2 regions of the Streptomyces sp. NPDC060049 genome follow, and region 1 is predicted to be linked to the other one. Evidence: riboswitches for the same ligand, from Rfam matches in the RefSeq annotation. Region 1 holds a riboswitch; the other holds the start of a gene.
The links. Region 1 has a riboswitch for S-adenosylmethionine ahead of thrC (threonine synthase). Riboswitches for the same ligand answer to the same signal wherever they lie in the genome.

Region 1 (3,396 bases):
CGACGGCCAGCATCCGCACCCCCGGCTCGGCCACGCCCCGCCGTACCGCCTCCCGGTCCGCGTCCGACAGCGCCGCGCAGATCCACAGCGCCCCCGGCTGCTCCGCGAGGGCGGCGGAGAGGCCCGAGACCAGACCGCCCCCGCCCCGGCGCGCGCTGAGGGCGCCGTCCGCGTCGAGGGCGTACGAGAGGGGGCCGCGGTTCGCGGCGACGAGCACCTGGGAAGCCATGCGGCGAACCTAGCCCGCCCCGCGTCCGGTCAAACGTCCGGTTACGCCACGCGACGGCGCGCGTACTCCTCGATGTCCAGCATCGGCGGCCGCTCCTCGGTGTCCACGGCGTGCGTGTGCGGGACGAAACCGTCAGGCCCGCGCTCGAACTGCGTCAGCTCCGGCCGCAGGAGGTGTCCGCGCGAGAGCCGTACCAGCGCCGTGCGGTATATCGCCGCGGCCATCCGCCCCAGTGCCTGCCCGTCCTGGTGGCGGTGCAGCCGGACCCCCACGTCCACCTGGGCCAGCGACCTCAGCCCGACCGTGTGCAGCGCGTCCACCAGCAGGCCCAGCTCGACGCCGTAGCCGACGGGGAACGGCAGCCTTTCCAGCAGGTCGCGGCGGACGGCGTACTCGCCGCCCAGCGGCTGGACGAAGCCGGCCAGTTGCGGCCAGTGCAGGTTGAGCAGGGGCCGGGCCACGAGCTCGGTGACCCGGCCGCCCTGGCCGTGCAGCCTGCCCTCGGCGGATCCGTCGAATTCCGTGACGAGCGGGCGGTCGTACATCGCCTTCACGAACCGCACGTCCGGGTCGGTCAGCAGCGGGCCGACGATCCCGGAGACGAAGGCGGAGGAGAAGTCGCGCAGATCGGCGTCGACGAAGCAGACGATGTCACCGGTGGTCGCCAGCAGCGAGCGCCACAGCACCTCGCCCTTGCCGGGCAGGGCGGGGATCCGCGGCAGGATGTCGTCGCGGTGCACCACGCGGGCGCCGGCCTTCGCCGCGACCTCCGCCGTACGGTCGGTGGAGCCCGAGTCGATCACGACCAGTTCGTCGACCAGCGGAACCGGAAGTCCCTCGATCAGATCGCGCCGGATCACCTCGACGATGGCGCCGACCGTCGCCTCCTCGTCGAGCGCCGGCAACACGACGCTCACCGTGGTCCCCGCTGCCCGCTTGGCGGAGAGCAGCTGGTCGAGCGGTCGGTCGGCTGCGGACCAGGAGCGGTCCGCCAGCCATCGCTCCACCTCTTCCAGCACCTTCAGCACTCCCTGGTTCATCCATGTTTTGGACCGAATTGTGATCCATCTCGCGGTTCGGACGGCTGTCTCAACCGCCCGGGCCTTCGGTTACAGTCTTGAACAACGCGAAGGTCCACCGCATGCCGGGGGTCCCCGCGTACAAACGCCCGGGCGCGCCACAGAGCGCGTTGCCCGGTGCCATACCGCTCATCCAGAGGGGCAGAGGGACACGGCCCGTTGAAGCCCCGGCAACCCTCCAGTCGGTTCTCGCGATCGCGTACGTCAGCGACGTCAGCGAGGTCCCCGGCTAGGGAAGGTGCCAATTCCGTCTCATGGCGAAGTGCGCCATGGGGAAGATGAGGAGAAAGGGCCTCGCCATCATGGCTGCACAGTCTGTCGCAACCTCTGCCGAAACCGTTGCCACCGTTGAGAACGGCACCGCCGGCGCCTCTGTCGATCTCGGTCCCGCCACCGGCCTTTCGTGTCGTGAGTGCCGCACCCGCTTCGATCTCGGCCCGATCTTCGCCTGCGCCGAGTGCTTCGGCCCGCTCGAAGTCGCCTACGACCTGCCCCTGGGCGACCCCGAGGCGCTGCGCGCCGCGATCGAGGCCGGTCCCGACAACATCTGGCGCTACGCGCCGCTGCTGCCCGTCCCGGCGGACGTGGCCTCCAAGCCGAGCCTGAACCCGGGCTTCACCAAGCTCGTGGACGCGGCCAACCTGGCCAAGGAACTCGGCGTCACCGGCAAGCTGTACGTCAAGGACGACTCCGGCAACCCGACGCACTCCTTCAAGGACCGCGTCGTGGCCATCGCCGTCGAGGCCGCCCGCGCCTTCGGCTTCACCACCCTCTCCTGCTCCTCCACCGGCAACCTGGCCGGCGCCGTCGGCGCCGCGGCCGCGCGGGCCGGCTTCCGCTCCTGCGTCTTCATCCCGCACGACCTGGAGCAGGGCAAGGTCGTCATGGCCGGTGTCTACGGTGGCGACCTCGTCGGCATCGAGGGCAACTACGACGATGTGAACCGCTTCTGCTCCGAGCTCATCGGCGACCCGCTGGGCGAGGGCTGGGGCTTCGTCAACGTCAACCTGCGCCCGTACTACGGCGAGGGCTCCAAGACCCTGGCGTACGAGATCTGCGAGCAGCTCGGCTGGCAGCTGCCCGACCAGATCGTCATCCCGATCGCGTCCGGCTCCCAGCTGACGAAGATCGACAAGGGTCTGCAGGAGCTGATCAAGCTCGGTCTCGTCGAGGACAAGCCGTACAAGATCTTCGGCGCCCAGGCGGAGGGCTGCTCGCCCGTCTCCACCGCGTTCAAGGCCGGGCACGAGGTGGTCCGCCCGCAGAAGCCGAACACCATCGCGAAGTCGCTGGCGATCGGCAACCCGGCGGACGGCCCGTACGTCCTGGACATCGCGCGGCGCACCGGCGGCTTCGTCGAGGACGTCAACGACACCCAGGTCGTCGAGGCCATCAAGATCCTCGCGCAGACCGAGGGCATCTTCGCCGAGACCGCGGGCGGCGTGACCGTCGGCGTGACGAAGAAGCTCATCGAGAACGGGCAGCTCGACCCCTCGCTGACCACCGTGATCCTGAACACCGGTGACGGCCTCAAGACCCTGGAGGCGGTGGCCGCCGACAGCGGTCAGACCGCCACCATCCGCCCGAGCCTGGACGCGTTCCGCGCCGCCGGCCTGGTCTGATCTCCCTCCCCGCACCCGGAAAGGCAGTAGCGCCATGAGCGTGAACGTCCGCATCCCCACCATCCTGCGCACCTACACCGGCGGCCGGTCCGAGGTCTCCGCCGAGGGCGCGACCCTCGCCGAGGTCATCGAGTCCCTGGAGAAGAGCCACCCGGGCATCGCCGCGCGCGTCCTGGACGACCAGGGCAAGCTGCGCCGCTTCGTCAACGTGTACGTCAACGACGACGACGTGCGCTTCGAGGGCGGGCTCCAGACGTCCACCCCGGACGGTGCGGGCGTCTCCATCATTCCCGCGGTGGCGGGCGGCTGCTGACACCCCGCTCTTGACCCAGAACGCTGAATTGCCCCCTCCGGTAATAAACGGAGGGGGCAATTCTGCTGGGTTGGGCGCGGTAGGGTTGGGGAAGTCCCCTCCGCTGTACTTGCCCGCCGCATATGAGCGGGCCGCGTGAGGGTTGACATTGAG
Region 2 (3,396 bases), on a different contig from region 1:
GATCAGCGGCCTCGTACGGGCCATGTACGCGCACGCGAACCTGATCGAGGTGCCCGGCCGGACGGTGGACATCGTCGGCACCGGCGGCGACGGCGCCAAGACGGTCAACATCTCGACGATGTCGGCGATCGTGGTGGCCGGCACGGGAGCCAAGGTGGTCAAGCACGGCAACCGCGCCTCCTCCTCGGCGAGCGGATCCTCGGACGTCCTGGAGAAGCTGGGGGTCAACCTCGACCTCACCCCGGCGCGGGTCGCCGAGGTCGTCGAGGAGGCCGGGATCACCTTCTGCTTCGCGGTCAAGTTCCACCCCGCGCTGCGCCACGTGGCGGCGGCCCGCAAGGAGCTCGGCATCCGGACGACCTTCAACTTCCTGGGCCCGCTGACGAATCCGGCCAAGGTCCGCGCCCAGGCCACCGGTGTCGCCGACCCCCGGATCGCGCCGATCGTGGCGGGCGTACTGGCGGAGCGCGGCTCCTCGGCGCTGGTCTTCCGCGGCGACGACGGCCTCGACGAGCTCACCACCACCGCGACCTCCCGGGTCTGGTGGGTGCGCGACGGCGAGGTGGCGGAGCAGGGCTTCGACCCGCGCGACATCGGCATCCCGCTGGTCGACGTCTCCGCGCTCCGCGGCGAGGACGCCTCGTACAACGCGGACGTCGCCCGCCGCCTCCTCGCCGGTGAGGGCGGCCCGGTCCGCGACGCGGTGCTCCTGAACTCGGCGGCGGCCCTGGTCGCCCTCGACCCCGGTCCGGGCACGCTGGAGGAGCAGCTCGCGGCGGGCGTCGCGAAGGCGGCGGAGGCGATCGACTCGGGCGCGGCCCGGGCGGCGCTCGCGCGGTGGGTGACGGCCAGCAACAGCTGACCGGATGAATCCGGCCAGGATCCGGGCGGGATCCCGGTCCACCATGTGGACCGGGGTCTTGCGTCCGGAGGATCTTGTGGCAGGATGCTCGGCAGGTCACGAGTGACAGCGCATTGCCCCGGCTCGCTGTCCGGCAACCCTCCTTCCGTGGCGGGGTGCCCCGGGTGATGACCAGGTCGTAGGCAGTGAGGTCTACGGCAAGCGCGGATCCCTCACACCCCTCATTGGGGTGATGGGCCAGGGGTCCTGGTCTCTCGAGGAGCGTTTTTCGTGAGCAAGCGAATGCGATAGGGCGACTCCGCCCCTTCTTCAACCCTCGGAACAGGGTCACTTCCGCGTACCCCGAGTGCGCCACCCCGACTCCGAGGCATCCCCGTACCCCGGACGGCCGCAGCGCCGTACCCGCGTACGGCACTCCGAAGCCATTCAGACCTGCCTGCCGGGAGAAACCGCCATGTCCGCGACCCTGTCCGCGTCCTCCGAGTCCGCGACCGCCGCCGCCACCACCGCTGCCAAGACCGCCCTCGACCCCGCCTGTGCCGAGCCGCTGCCGGTCCTCGGACGCGACGTCACCGTGCCGCTCGTCACCGGCGGCGAAGTCGCCTACGCCGCCCTCGACTACGCGGCCAGCGCCCCCGCCCTGCAGCGCGTCTGGGACGACGTCGCCGCCTACGCCCCGTACTACGGCAGCGTGCACCGCGGCGCCGGATACCTCTCGCAGCTCTCCACCGACCTGTTCGAGCAGAGCCGCGTCACGGTCGCCGAGTTCCTCGACTGCCGGGCGTCCGACCAGGTGATCTTCACCCGGTCCACCACCGACTCCCTCAACCTGCTCGCCGCCGTGCTGCCGGCCGACTGCCAGGTCTTCGTCTTCGAGACCGAGCACCACGCCTCGCTGCTGCCCTGGACGAACGCGCGGGTCACCTACCTCAACGCCCCCCGGACCCCGGCCGAGGCCGTGGCCACCCTGGAGCGGGCACTCGCCGACCGCGACCCCTACGGCCCGGCCCTGGTCTGCGTCACCGGCGCCTCCAACGTCACCGGCGAGCTGTGGCCCGTCAAGGAGCTCGCCGCCGCCGCGCACGCCCACGGCGCCCGCATCGTCCTGGACGCCGCCCAGCTGGCCCCGCACCACCCCGTCTCCGTGCGGGACCTCGACGTGGACTGGGTGGCCTTCTCCGGGCACAAGCTCTACGCGCCGTTCGGCTCGGGCGTGCTCGCCGGCCGCGCGGACTGGCTCCAGGAGGCCGAGCCGTACCTCGCAGGGGGCGGCGCCTCCCGCAAGGTGGCGCGCCGGGAGGACGGCGGCGTCGACGTCGAGTGGCACACGACCGCCGCCCGCCACGAGGCCGGCTCCCCGAACGTCATCGGCGTCTACTCCATCGCCTCCGCCTGCAAGGCGCTGAACGAGGCGGGCTTCGAGAGCCTCGTCGCCCGCGAGCGGCACCTCATCGCCAAGGTCCGCGAAGGCCTCGCCGAGGTCCCGGCGGTCCGCGTCCTGTCCCTCTTCGGCGACGACGCCCCCCGCGTCGGTGTCATCTCCTTCGTGGTGGACGGCTGGAACAGCTCCCACTTCGCGGCCGCGCTCTCGGCCGAGTACGGGATCGGCGTGCGCGACGGCCTCTTCTGCGCCCACCCGCTGGTCCGCACCCTGCTCGGCAGCGAGCCCCAGGCCCAGGGCGAGTGCGGAGCCCCGGAAGCGGCCCCGGGGGAGCGGTCGCTGAACGCGATCCGCGTCAGCTTCGGCGCCGGCACGCCCGACGAGCACGTCGAGCGGTTCGTCCGCGCGGTCAAGGAGCTCGTCGCGGACGGCGCGAAGTGGCAGTACCGCACCGAAGAGGGCCGCTGCGTCCCGGCCGTCTGAGCCGGGACCGGGCGGACGTCGCGGGAGGGCCGGCGAAGGACCCGGGTGTCAGGCCCGGGCCGCCGGCCGGTACGTGCACACCTGCGCGCCCGTGGGCGCGGTGACCGAGGAGACCAGCTCCAGGGTCCGCAGGCCGCCGTCCGCCGGGAAGATGGACTTGCCGCCGCCGAGCAGCACCGGCATGACGATGAGCCGCAGTTCGTCGACCAGGCCCTCGCTCAGCAAGGTCCGCACCAGCGTGGGGCTGCCCATGACCACCAGGTCGCCGCCGTCGGCCGCCTGCAGCTCGCGGATCCGGGCGACGGCCCCGCCGCCGGGGACGAGCGTGGTGTTGTTCCACGTCAGCCCGGAGTCGCCGAGGGTGGTGGACACGACGTACTTGGGGATCTCGTTCATCCGGTCGGCGAAGGGGTCGCCGGCCCGCTCGGGCCACGCCGCCGCCATCGTCTGCCACGTGCGGCGCCCGAACAGGAGCGCCTCGGCCTTGGCGGTCACCTCGGCGAAGGCGCCGCCCACCACCTCGGCGTCGAAGAACGGGTGGGACCAGCCGCCGTGGGCGAAGCCGCCGTCGTTGTCCTCGCCCGCGCCGCCGGGCGCCTGGACGACGCCGTCGAGACTGATGAACTCGCTGACGACGATGCGCATGGGGTGTCCTCCTCGGTATCGGGCC

Region 2: it holds a riboswitch for S-adenosylmethionine, as region 1 does, so the genes downstream of both, ACFWBY_RS20190 (aminotransferase class V-fold PLP-dependent enzyme) here and thrC (threonine synthase) in region 1, are expected to answer to the same signal.

What each region holds. Positions count from the first base shown of each region.
Region 1 covers NZ_JBHWVV010000001.1:451,821-455,216, reverse strand. The annotation lists gene ACFWBY_RS02090 (trehalose-6-phosphate synthase) at 1-229, opposite strand, end outside; gene ACFWBY_RS02085 (glucosyl-3-phosphoglycerate synthase) at 271-1,248, opposite strand; SAM riboswitch class I at 1,435-1,593, shown strand; gene thrC (threonine synthase) at 1,587-2,930, shown strand; gene ACFWBY_RS02075 (ubiquitin-like small modifier protein 1) at 2,965-3,243, shown strand.
Region 2 covers NZ_JBHWVV010000010.1:96,693-100,088, reverse strand. The annotation lists gene trpD (anthranilate phosphoribosyltransferase) at 1-862, shown strand, start outside; SAM riboswitch class IV at 957-1,072, shown strand; gene ACFWBY_RS20190 (aminotransferase class V-fold PLP-dependent enzyme) at 1,317-2,726, shown strand; gene ACFWBY_RS20185 (dihydrofolate reductase family protein) at 2,775-3,371, opposite strand.